3 regions of the Colwellia sp. Bg11-12 genome follow, and region 3 is predicted to be linked to each of the others. Evidence: predicted binding sites of a transcription regulator. Region 3 holds the regulator's gene; each other region holds the start of a gene.
What was found. Region 3 encodes FliA, which starts transcription of late flagellar genes. Its sites were predicted from a motif close to CTAAAGNTNNNNNNNNNNNNGCCGATA; they were not measured.
Positions count from the first base shown of each region.

Region 1: a site for FliA is predicted at 2,469-2,495, ahead of pomA (flagellar motor protein PomA). Genes of this name have one in related genera too.
Region 2: a site for FliA is predicted at 1,468-1,494, ahead of H4J39_RS18520 (VC2046/SO_2500 family protein). Genes of this name have one in related genera too.

Region 1 is NZ_JACGUZ010000053.1:41,973-45,856, forward strand. It holds gene thiI (tRNA uracil 4-sulfurtransferase ThiI) at 1-457, opposite strand, end outside; gene H4J39_RS03855 (flagellar motor protein MotB) at 635-1,576, opposite strand; gene pomA (flagellar motor protein PomA) at 1,589-2,356, opposite strand; gene H4J39_RS03865 (exodeoxyribonuclease VII small subunit) at 2,800-3,063, shown strand; gene ispA ((2E,6E)-farnesyl diphosphate synthase) at 3,063-3,884, shown strand, end outside.
Region 2 is NZ_JACGUZ010000086.1:115,126-119,009, reverse strand. It holds gene H4J39_RS18530 (hypothetical protein) at 1-280, shown strand, start outside; gene H4J39_RS18525 (YchJ family protein) at 376-885, shown strand; gene H4J39_RS18520 (VC2046/SO_2500 family protein) at 888-1,433, opposite strand; gene xthA (exodeoxyribonuclease III) at 1,639-2,445, shown strand; gene rlmA (23S rRNA (guanine(745)-N(1))-methyltransferase) at 2,451-3,266, shown strand; gene yfbV (terminus macrodomain insulation protein YfbV) at 3,289-3,714, opposite strand.
Region 3 is NZ_JACGUZ010000071.1:555,989-559,872, forward strand. It holds gene flhF (flagellar biosynthesis protein FlhF) at 1-597, shown strand, start outside; gene H4J39_RS11470 (MinD/ParA family protein) at 887-1,729, shown strand; gene H4J39_RS11475 (RNA polymerase sigma factor FliA) at 1,805-2,524, shown strand; gene cheY (chemotaxis response regulator CheY) at 2,575-2,958, shown strand; gene H4J39_RS11485 (protein phosphatase CheZ) at 3,003-3,746, shown strand; gene H4J39_RS11490 (chemotaxis protein CheA) at 3,760-3,884, shown strand, end outside.

The DNA of each region.
Region 1 (3,884 bases), on a different contig from region 3:
GAATAGTTACATCAGGTTTTTTCAATTTAACTGTTGACGATTCAACATGCTGATTTAAACCACCGCCAACATATTGTTCAACTTGTAAAGAACTGAAGTCGTGTGTGCCGATTCGTTTGGCTCTTACACAAAATGTTTTGTTTTCAATTGTCTTTTCGTGGGCTGCTAAGGTTTTTTCAAAAATGTTATGCACATCGGTATAGGTAGTTTGTTGAACTTCAAGAAAATGAGCGATGCCCGGCACGCATTTTAAGGTATCAATAAGTGCCAAACGATTTTTAGGACAGTTGTTTTTTGTATTAACTTCAATATTATCCCAGTTTGCCTGAGTAGTAATTTGTTCATCAACTCGACGTAAAACATTTTTAATACTAGATTCTAAAATTTTAGTAAATCGCTTACGAACAGGGCGACTTTTTACGGCAATTTCAGCTTGGAGTTTTACGATGAATTTCATGAACGAACGATCCTAAATATAAAGCGATAATAAAGGCCACAATGGACCTGTAAAAATAATGGCGCGAATTATACACGAAATAGGAATGAAGGTTAAGTTGAAAAGATAGACGTTAGGTAATAAACGAGATGTTTATTGCCTAACGTCTTGCCAACATTTGAAATTTATGACCTTTATTTATTCTTTAGAGATAGAAACGGGCTCAGTTTCTTTTGCTTTACCTTGATTAATTGAAATCTCAACACGACGATTGCGACGGCGATTAAGCGCGTTAGTATTAGGCACTAATGGCCTAGTGTCAGCATGACCCACCACCAGCAGACGTGACTGTTCAAACTCAGGTACTTTAATCAGTTCGTGTGCAATAGCTACCGCTCGTTTACTGGATAAATCCCAATTGGAAGAAAATAATTCAGAACTAATACCCCGATTATCGGTATGGGCAGAAACCATAATTTCACCCGGCACCGTATTAAGTAGTTCACCAATTTCTCTAATAATAGGACGAAATTGTGGTTGTAAAAAAGCAGAACCTGAGGGGAAGGAACCGTTTTCACGGATGCGAATGATCACTTGCTGACCTAACGATTCTAGCTCTATTGCACCATCTTGAATTTGTTGTTCTAGCTGCTCAGCAATTTTTTTAACTAACTCATTCACTTGTTCTTGTGAAGACTGTTCAAGTTCATCTTTTGCTTTTTGCATCGCTTGTGCTGACATTTCATCTGCCGTACTTTGCGATTGCCCACCACGTTCTGTGCCTCGCTGTTCTTGACGGCCACCAGCAGAGGTTTCATCACCTGCTTGGAACTCTAACATCTGTTGTGTCATTTCCATTGTTTGTTGTTGAATAACTTCAATTGGAGTGGGCTCTGGTTTACCCGGGCGGAACTCTTGCGCGATAATACTGGTACCTTTAGGAATATCTTTAACTTCAATTTTATTTTGAACACCAAAAGCGAACTTCATTGAACCCGCTATTTGTTTAAATTTCAAAACATCCATTTCAGAAAATGATAAAAGTAAAACGAAAAAGCACATCAATAGTGACATTAAGTCAGCAAAAGTACCCATCCAAGCCGGGAGTCCGGGAGGTGGACATTTACATTTTTCAGCCATAAATTACTCCCGTTATTCTTCTTCCGTTGTATTTACAGCACGCTTACCTTCAGCAAGATAGTTTTTAAGCAACCCTTCGATAACACGTGGATTTTGACCATCTTGAATACCTAAAATAGCATCAAGAATGAGTTCTTGATTCATTTTCTCTTCGGCTAATCTAAGTTTTAATTTCGCAGCAATTGGAATAGCAATAACGTTGGCAAGGAATGCGCCATAAAGCGTTGTTAATAGAGCAACCGCCATGGCAGGACCAATAGATTTTGGATCATCCATATTTGATAACATCGCCACCAAACCAATTAAAGTCCCTATCATTCCCATTGCGGGTGCAACATCCGCCAGCGCCATCATCATGCCAACACCAGTTTCATGTCGCTCTGAGGTTAATTGAATATCTTTTTGTAAGGTACCTCTAACGACATCAGCGTCGTGGCCATCGACCAACATGTCTACACCTTTTTGCATAAATCCATTGGTAATTTCGGCTTCTTCTAACGCTAGAAAACCACCTTTACGAGCTGCATCTGCCATTTCAACTGATTTTTCAATAAGGTCGTCAGGCTGTTCAATTTTGAACATAAAAGCTTTGCCAATAATTTTTCCAATACCAAAAAACTGACCAAGGTTATAGTTAGATAACACAACAAATATTGAACCACCGAAAACAATAATGACCGACTGAGTATCAATAAACATACCGATATCACCCGACAACATCATCGCCATAATGAGTAAGCCAATTGCGCCTACTACACCTAATATTGTTGCTATATCCACAAAAAGCCTCCAAAAAGAAATAATACGTATCGTCGTATTATTTGATAATACATTAAGGTATTACGATACGCGAATACTTATATTTTTATAGGTATTCAAGATATAAGTTTATTATCGCCCATATTGTCAATAACTTAAGTAATTAGTGATGATTTTTAATGTTTAAAGTTATGAGTTAAATATTTGGTAAGACCTTGTCTGAACGAAATTAAATAGAGGTACAAAATTCATTTAAGTAAAAGCGGCGAGGTTATCTTCCCATTATAGTCAGACCTCATGGGGCTTAATCAACATAAATATAAGCCTTGTAATACATATAATCGGCTTACTAATATAAAGCCAATGATAACAATTAGGGGGTAAAAGCACAGGAAGTTGATTGATTAATTTATGCGTTTGGTATAGATTTGCGCCTATATATTCAATCACTGAACTGCTTGCTAATGGCTAAGAAAAAAATAGAAAATTTAAGCTTTGAAGAATCGCTTTCAGAACTCGAAACTATTGTTCAGAATTTAGAACAAGGGGCGTTGAGCTTAGAAGATTCAATGACGCTTTTTGAGCGTGGTTTAAATCTCAGTCAAGCCAGTCAAGACAAGTTAAAAAGTGCTGAACAAAAAATTCAGATATTGCTTACTAAAAATGGTAAAGCTCAACTTGAAGTTTTTGATAATGAAGGTGATTCAGACAAGACGAGTAACAATTAGTGACCCAATTAAATCAGCTCGATTTTTATCAAAATCGCATTAATAGATATCTTGCTGATAAATTAGCAAAATATGAAATCAATGATAAAAATTTGCTCTTAGCAATGCAATATGGATTATTAATTGGTGGCAAGCGTATGCGACCTTATTTAAGTTATATTACTGGCGAAGCACTTGGACTTAAATTGTCTGATGTTGACGGCATAGCCGCCGCATTAGAATGTATTCATGCTTTTTCATTAATACACGATGACTTACCTTCAATGGACGACGACGATTTACGCCGCGGTCAACCGACCTGCCATAAGGCTTTTAACGAAGCTACAGCAATTTTAGCCGGTGATAGTTTACAAACACTTGCCTTCGACATTTTAGTTAACCATGAATTTAGCGCTCAACTTGAACCCAAACGCCTCACATTAATTCGTCAATTAGTGAACGCTTCAGGCTATCAAGGCATGTGCGGTGGACAAGCGCTTGATATTTCGGCAACCGATAAAATAATAACCTTAGCCGAATTAGAAAAGTTGCATTCACTAAAAACAGGGGCATTATTAAAAGCGTCAGTGACTATGGTCACCGAAATAAGCCAAGATATTTCATCCAATGAAAAGGACCAACTAGCTATTTACGCTGAACATGTTGGTTTAGCCTATCAAGTTCGAGATGATATAATTGACATTATTTCCAGTGAAGAAGAACTCGGAAAACCAGCAGGTTCAGACGTTTCCGCCAATAAAAGCACCTACCCTGCACTGCTAGGTTTAGCGGGCGCTCAACAAAAAGCTGACAACTTATATCAACAAGCACTTCAAGCTTTA
Region 2 (3,884 bases), on a different contig from region 3:
CCAAGGAAAAATAGATCCTAAAAAAATTCTAAAAGTTAGTATTCATCAACGGAACATCTCACTAAAAACCATCAAAAATGCCTTAGAAAAAGGTCATTGCTCGGCGGTTATTTTATGTAATGCCACATTAGATAAATCTCAATTAACTCAATTAACTCAATTCGCTGAGAAAGGACAAACCAAATGCATTATTTTAACGAAGCAAACACAAAAACGTTTAAACCAAAACCGACTAGCAAATTACGTAACTATTTCGGACTCTTCTTTGTTATTACATTAATTTCGTTTGAAAATATTTTTCCGTTGATAAAAGAGAAAATAAAATTTTGCTCTGATAAAATAGATGAACTGCTTTTTTAGGAATATGCTTGTTTTATGCAATGCCCATGTGGTTCGAATATTAGTTTCAAACAGTGTTGTTTTTTATTCATAAATCAACAAGCGCAGGCGCGCTCACCCGAGCAATTGATGCGTTCACGTTATAGTGCTTATGCAAAAAAGTCTGCTGATTATATTTATAATACTTACGCCGAATCTAGCAGAGCACATCAGTCATTGACTGATATTCTTGCATGGGCAAAAGACACTAAATGGTTAAAACTCACCATAAATTCAGCAAGTGAATATGCTGATATTAATATTAAAAAATCAATAAACTCTGATAAAAAGGAGGATAGGTCGAACACAGTGTGTTTTTCTGCTTATTACCAACACCAAGGTACATATTTTATAATGAAAGAAACTTCACGTTTTATTGTCGAAGATAGCCAATGGCGTTATCTAGATGGTGAGGTCAGTATCAACGAAGAGTTACCTACCCCAAAAAGAAATGAATTATGTTTTTGTTATAGCAATAAAAAATTTAAACAATGCTGTGGTTCATAAAGTCAGGCAATAGCATCAAGTAAAGGAGCCTTTACTATCGTGTTATGAACAGCGTTAAGCCAACCTGTCGCGTCAAATGATAATCTTGAAGTATCTGAGTTCAACAACGTGTTATTTTTTTGCTGATCAAATTTTTTCTGACAATAAAGTGATGTATTACTTAAGACTAGCTGTGCTACATGCTTTTTATCATCACGAAAGGCGAGTGGTCTAGGTGATAATGCATTCGATAAACGTAATTCTGCTAAGTTATTTTGTTGAATAAGCTCGGCTTGATCAAACATGGCTATCGTGTGTTTTTTATCTAAGGATAAAGGCGCTTTCTCAGGAAGTTCAAAGTCTCTACGTAAACTTAAATCATTAGTCGTTTTGATATCAGCGACAGTTTTTGGCAAAGAAAATTGACTATGGCTACGTACATCGTCAGTTAACATCGCCAATAATAGAGAAAAGTCTGCACGTCGGGCACTGTGTACACTTTCATTAAGTTGTTCACCTAATTGTAATTCGTGTACCAGAATTTGACTGTCAACTGACTCTGTAAGCAATGATCTTCAACTTTATTGTTTTATATAAAGTTTATATCGACAGAATATTCATTTTAATGAGCTTAATTTTCATTTATTTACAAATTTTGCTGTTGATTAGTATTGGGGGTTAAATAAGTGTCTAATTCTCTTCACTCGCAATTAATAATAACCTTCGATGATAACTTCTGGTAGCATGTGAAAAAAATTAATACTGAGTGTTTTTATGAAAATCATTAGCTTTAACATTAATGGCCTCCGCGCGCGTTTACATCAACTTCAAGCCATAATAGATAAACATCAACCTGATATTATTGGCTTACAAGAAATCAAAGTTCATAATGATGCATTTCCTATAGAAGCTGTTGAAGCGATGGGCTATCACGTTTATTTTCATGGTCAAAAAGCACATTATGGTGTTGCTATGTTATGTAAAAAAGAACCTAGTATTATAAAGATGGGGTTCCCGAGCGATACAGACGATGCTCAAAAGCGCATGATCATGGTTGAAACTACCAATGAGCAAGGTGAAAAAGTAACGATACTTAACGGTTACTTTCCACAAGGGGATAATATTGCCCATGAAACTAAGTACCCTTACAAGCGCCAGTTTTATAAAGATTTAATGACTTATTTAAATGAAAATCACACACCTGAAGAGCACGTGGTTATTATGGGAGACATTAATATTTCCCCAATTGATTTAGATATTGGTATTGGTGAACCCAACCAAAAACGTTGGTTAAAAACAGGAAAGTGTAGCTTTCAACCAGAAGAACGAGAATGGCTTGCCACCTTAATGAATTGGGGCTTTAAAGATACCTTCAGAGATTTACACCCGACGAAAACAGAACGTTACTCGTGGTTTGATTATCGCTCAAAAGGCTTTGTTGATAACCGTGGTTTACGTATTGATGTCGTATTAGCGACTCATAAAATGGCAGCAACGTGTATCGAAGCTGATGTTGACTACGAATTACGTGGTATTGAAAAACCTTCAGATCATGCCCCTATTTGGTCAACTTTTAAGTAAATATTATGTTCCCTGCCCAATATATTTGTCCAATTTGCAAAAAGTCATTAACGTTGAAAAGCAAAAGCTATCGTTGTGAAAACAATCATAGCTTTGATGAGGCTAAAGAAGGTTATGTAAACTTATTGCCTGTTCAATATAAACATTCAAAAGATCCTGGTGACAATAAAGCCATGGTTAATGCTCGCCGTGCATTTTTAGATAAAGGCTTTTATCAACCTCTTGCTAACGAATTACAGTCGCTTTATCAACAATATGGTGATTTAACAGAGCCTGTATTTGATGCTGGCTGCGGTGAAGGGTTTTACACTCAGCAGTATGTAAAGCCAACAAATAATGTTTACGGTATTGATATTGCTAAAAATGCCGTTAAAAATGCCGCTAAAAAATACCAAGATTGTCAATTTAGCGTCGGCACATTGTCACAGTTACCTTTTAGTGAAAATTACTTTTCTTGGATTAACTCTATTTATGCGCCTATTCTCGAACAAGAGTTCACGAGAGTATTAGCAGACAAAGGCTATTTAGTCACAGTAACGCCAGCAAAAAATCATTTAATTGAGTTGAAGGCATTAATATACAGAGATGCTAAGCAGCATGATATCAGTAAAAGTCCTATTGAACATTTAACATTAATTGAGCAAAAAGAAGTAAATTATGTGATGGAGTTTACCCAAGGTGAAGACATCATTAACTTGTTGGCTATGACCCCTTTTGCCTTTAAAACAAGTGAAAGTTTGCTTGACGACTTAAAAGCGAGAGATAACTTTACTTGCCAAGCAGACTTTTTAATACGTCTTTATCAAAATACGGTTCACTAATTTTAACGGGACAATGAAGTAATCAAAATGTAGAGTTTTGAGATTGGTGGCTAATATTAAGTAGCTTTGCTAAATCAATAAAACGTGGTTTATGCACTGATAACTTTATTGAACCACCCGCTTCATTAACTTTAGCGACACTTTCTTTATACCAAGAAGCCAGAGCTACAGGTAAAAACTTATCAGCTTTAAGACCTAGCATTAACAATGCCTGTACCGGAATACTTAAAATAAATAAACTATAAACTAAAGCTTGGGGCAATAAAGTCATTGAACCAAAATAAAGTTGCATGATAAACGAAAATAGCGCAATTCCCGGTAAATAACGGAAAACCAAACGGCTAATTTGTATGGCTTGATATTCGGCAAAATAATTACCTAATTCAGCTCGCTGAGGCCAAAGTTGCATGTACTTTCGACCTAGCTTGATTAGTTCTACTACACTCATATTCATAGGCGACACACTATAACAACTGTTATTTAAAAGATAGCACAAAGTTGTAACTAGTTTTAATGAAATAACCGCAAAGTGACTTTCCTTAGTTTATATCAATATTTCGCCGGTATAATTGGTCTATAATCATTTCCATTAACGTATTGTAATAAAACACTTAACCC
Region 3 (3,884 bases):
GTAGCAAAATTGGCCGCCCGATTTGCACAGATCCATGGTGCAGACCAAGTTGCGATGATTTCAACCGATAACTACCGTATCGCTGGGTTTGAACAATTAGCAACTTATGGGCGCATTATTGGTTGCGAAGTAAAACTTGCTGGTGATGCAAAAACGTTAGATACCCTGTTACAACAATATTCTAAAAAGAAGTTGATACTTATTGATACCGCAGGCATGGGGCAACGTGACATGCGTTTAGCTAAACACTTAACAACGTTAGTTTCAAATGCACGGGTAAGAATTCGTAATTACTTAGTGTTAGCGGCTAATACTCAGCAGCGCGTGATGCAAGAGAATGTAGATCGCTTTAAAAAAGTACCATTGGCTGGCTGTATTTATACTAAACTTGATGAAAGTCTTAGTATAGGTGAAATTATTTCTACCTCTATTCAAAATGGCTTAGCGATAGGTTACCTTACTGATGGACAAAGAGTTCCAGAAGATATTAAAGTTGCAAATGCTGAAAAACTCGTTACGCTAGCAGATAAAATGTCAGCGAAAAATCAAGTTACTAAACCAATAAATTGGCGAACAGCACCTATGGTATCAAGTTGATTATAAACGGGCTTATTTTTAATACCTAAAACGAATAATACTGAGGTATTACAATTGATCAGTAGAATGATTACAGACAACTTTTATGCTAGGTGTTTATCTTTTTTTCCTCATAAAAAAGTTGAGCGCATGCTTAATCAAATGTACATCACTGTAAATATCACTGTATTCCCATAACTTGTTCTAATATGTGAATTTTAATCCTATAAAAATATGCAGGTTATATGATTATAGGGTTATACTAAATTTAATTGATGGATTTTCGTAAGAAAGTAGAGAAATACGATAAATGAATGATCAAGCAAGTGGCTTAAGAAAAATGAAAAGTTCCGAACCAGTAAAAGTCATCGCAGTCTCAGGAGGTAAAGGCGGAGTAGGTAAAACTAACGTCTCACTCAATACCGCTATTGCACTAGGACAATTAGGACAACGCGTTTTAGTTTTAGATGCCGATTTAGGTTTAGCTAACGTTGATGTCATGCTCGGTTTACGAGTAAAGCGCAATTTATCACATGTACTTTCTGGCGAATGTGAATTAGACGATATAATTATTGAAGGTCCCGCTGGCATTAATATCATTCCTGCTACGTCAGGTTCACAATCTATGGTCGATTTAACGCCTGCTGAACATGCTGGTTTAATTCGCGCTTTTAGTGATATGAACACAAAGTTTGATGTACTTATTGTCGATACCGCTGCAGGTATTTCAGATATGGTACTGAGCTTTTGTCGCGCTTCACAAGATGTGATGCTAGTTGTTTGTGATGAACCTACTTCTATAACTGATTGCTACGCTTTAATGAAACTATTAAGTCGTGACCACGGTGTATTCAAATTTAAAGTTGTTGCTAATATGGTGCGAACACCAAAAGAAGGTCAGCAACTGTTTGGCAAGTTATCAAAAGTAACCGATCGATTTTTAGACGTTGCACTCGAATTGGTTGCTGTGATCCCATTTGATGAAAATATAAGAAAATCTGTTAGAAAACAAAAAGCAATTGTTGAAGCTTATCCTCAATCACCCGCGGCCGTTGCGTTTAAATCTTTAGCAGCTAACTTAATTAAATGGCCAATGCCTAAACAAGCATCTGGTCATTTAGAGTTTTTTATTGAGCAGTTGTTAGAAAATTAGTAACAATGAACAAAAAGATAAGAGTGCTTTGTTTAAAGTGCTTAATTTTCACATAATTTTAGCGAGTGAGCGATAGTGGTAAAACCAAATGCTTACAGTATTCAAACTGATAAATCTGCAATAATTGCGCAGCACACAGTTTTAGTGAAACGAATCGCTTATCACCTATTAGCAAGATTGCCTGCTAGCGTGCAGGTTGATGATCTTATCCAATCGGGTATGATTGGCTTGCTTGAAGCTTCAAATAATTTTGATCACAGCAAAGGAGCAAGTTTTGAAACCTTTGCTGGCATTCGTATTCGTGGTGCTATGCTTGACGAAATACGCCGTGGAGACTGGACTCCTCGTTCAGTTCATAAGAATAGTCGCATGGTCAGCGAAGCCATAAAAAAGCTAGAAGCTGACCTAGGAAGAGATGTTACGGATATTGAAGTTGCTGAAAAACTTGATATTTCGTTAAATGACTACCATCATATTCTTAGTGAAGTTAGTACAGGTAAAATAATCGGTATAGAAGATCTTGGTGTTGGTGAGGATTCTTTGTCGAATATGGAAGATGTTAATAATAACGATCCCTATGATAATTTTGAAAAAATAGTTTTTAAAAAATCGCTATCGGCATGCATTTCCACTTTACCCGAACGCGAAGCTCTAGTACTGTCACTATATTACGACGAAGAATTAAATCTACGTGAAATTGGTCAAGTGCTTGATGTAAGTGAGTCACGTGTTAGTCAAATTCATAGCCAAGCAATGCATAGGTTAAAAGGACGTATGCAATCTTGGCAAAGTTAAGTAGAATATAAATATAATTAAATTTTAAAATGTTCTCACCGGAGGGTGCCTTGGATAAAAATATGAAAGTTCTTGTTGTTGATGATTTCTCAACCATGAGACGTATCGTGAAAAACTTGTTGCGCGATTTAGGCTTCACTAACATTTCAGAAGCAGATGATGGTAGCACTGCTTTACCCATGTTAAAAGAAGGCTCTTTTGACTTTGTTGTAACAGATTGGAATATGCCTGGTATGCAAGGAATTGATTTGCTTAAAGCAATTCGTGCAGATGCTAAGTTATCTCATATTCCTGTATTGCTCATTACTGCTGAAGCAAAGAAAGAACAAATTGTTATGGCGGCCCAAGCAGGTGTTAATGGTTATATTGTTAAGCCATTCACAGCAGCAACGCTAAACGCTAAGTTAGATAAAATATTTGAACGTTTAGGTTAATTCTTTAGCTCGTTCATTAATTAATCTATACGAGAGGTTGTTGCATGAGTGTGAATACAAATGTGCATGTTTCTTTGGAAGAAGCAAAACTGTTGGTCGAATATTTAGAAAGTGGTCAACAAGATAAGGCAGATGAATTAATTGCAGAAATTCAAAACCCAATTAATTCAGAGTTGTTTGCTGAAATAGGCAAATTAACGCGTCAATTACATGATTCATTAAATAATTTTCAATTAGATTCTCGGTTGAATGATTTAGCGACAGCAGATATTCCAGATGCTAAAGAACGTTTAAACTACGTTATTACCCGCACGGAAGAAGCCGCTAATAAAACCATGGATGCTGTAGAATCTATTTTCCCAGTTGTTGATACGATACAACGGCAGATAAAGGCAGTTAACCCGTTATGGCAAAAACTCATGCATAACAAGTTGGAGTTAACTGAATTTAAAAGCTTATGTATCGATATAGATTTATTATTAAAAACGACAGATAAAGAATCAGTTCGCATGCATGATTTAATGACTGATGTTTTAATGGCACAAGATTTTCAAGATTTAACCGGACAAGTTATTCGTAAAGTTATTGATCTAGTTCGTGAAGTAGAAGATAGCTTAATTGGTATGCTGACCGCTTTTGGTATTACAACAGAAAATAATTTAGAACGAAGTAAACCCAAAGTAGGTGATAACTTAGTTGAAGGCCCTATCATTAATGCAGCACAACGTGATGATGTTGTCGCTGATCAAGATGATGTTGATGACCTTTTATCAAGTTTAGGATTTTAATAGGAGTTGCTGGATGTCATTTGAGCAAGATGAAGAGATTCTTCAGGATTTTTTAATTGAAGCCGGAGAAATACTTGAAACGCTTTCGGAACAACTTGTAGAACTTGAAAACGACCCTGATAATGCCGAATTATTAAA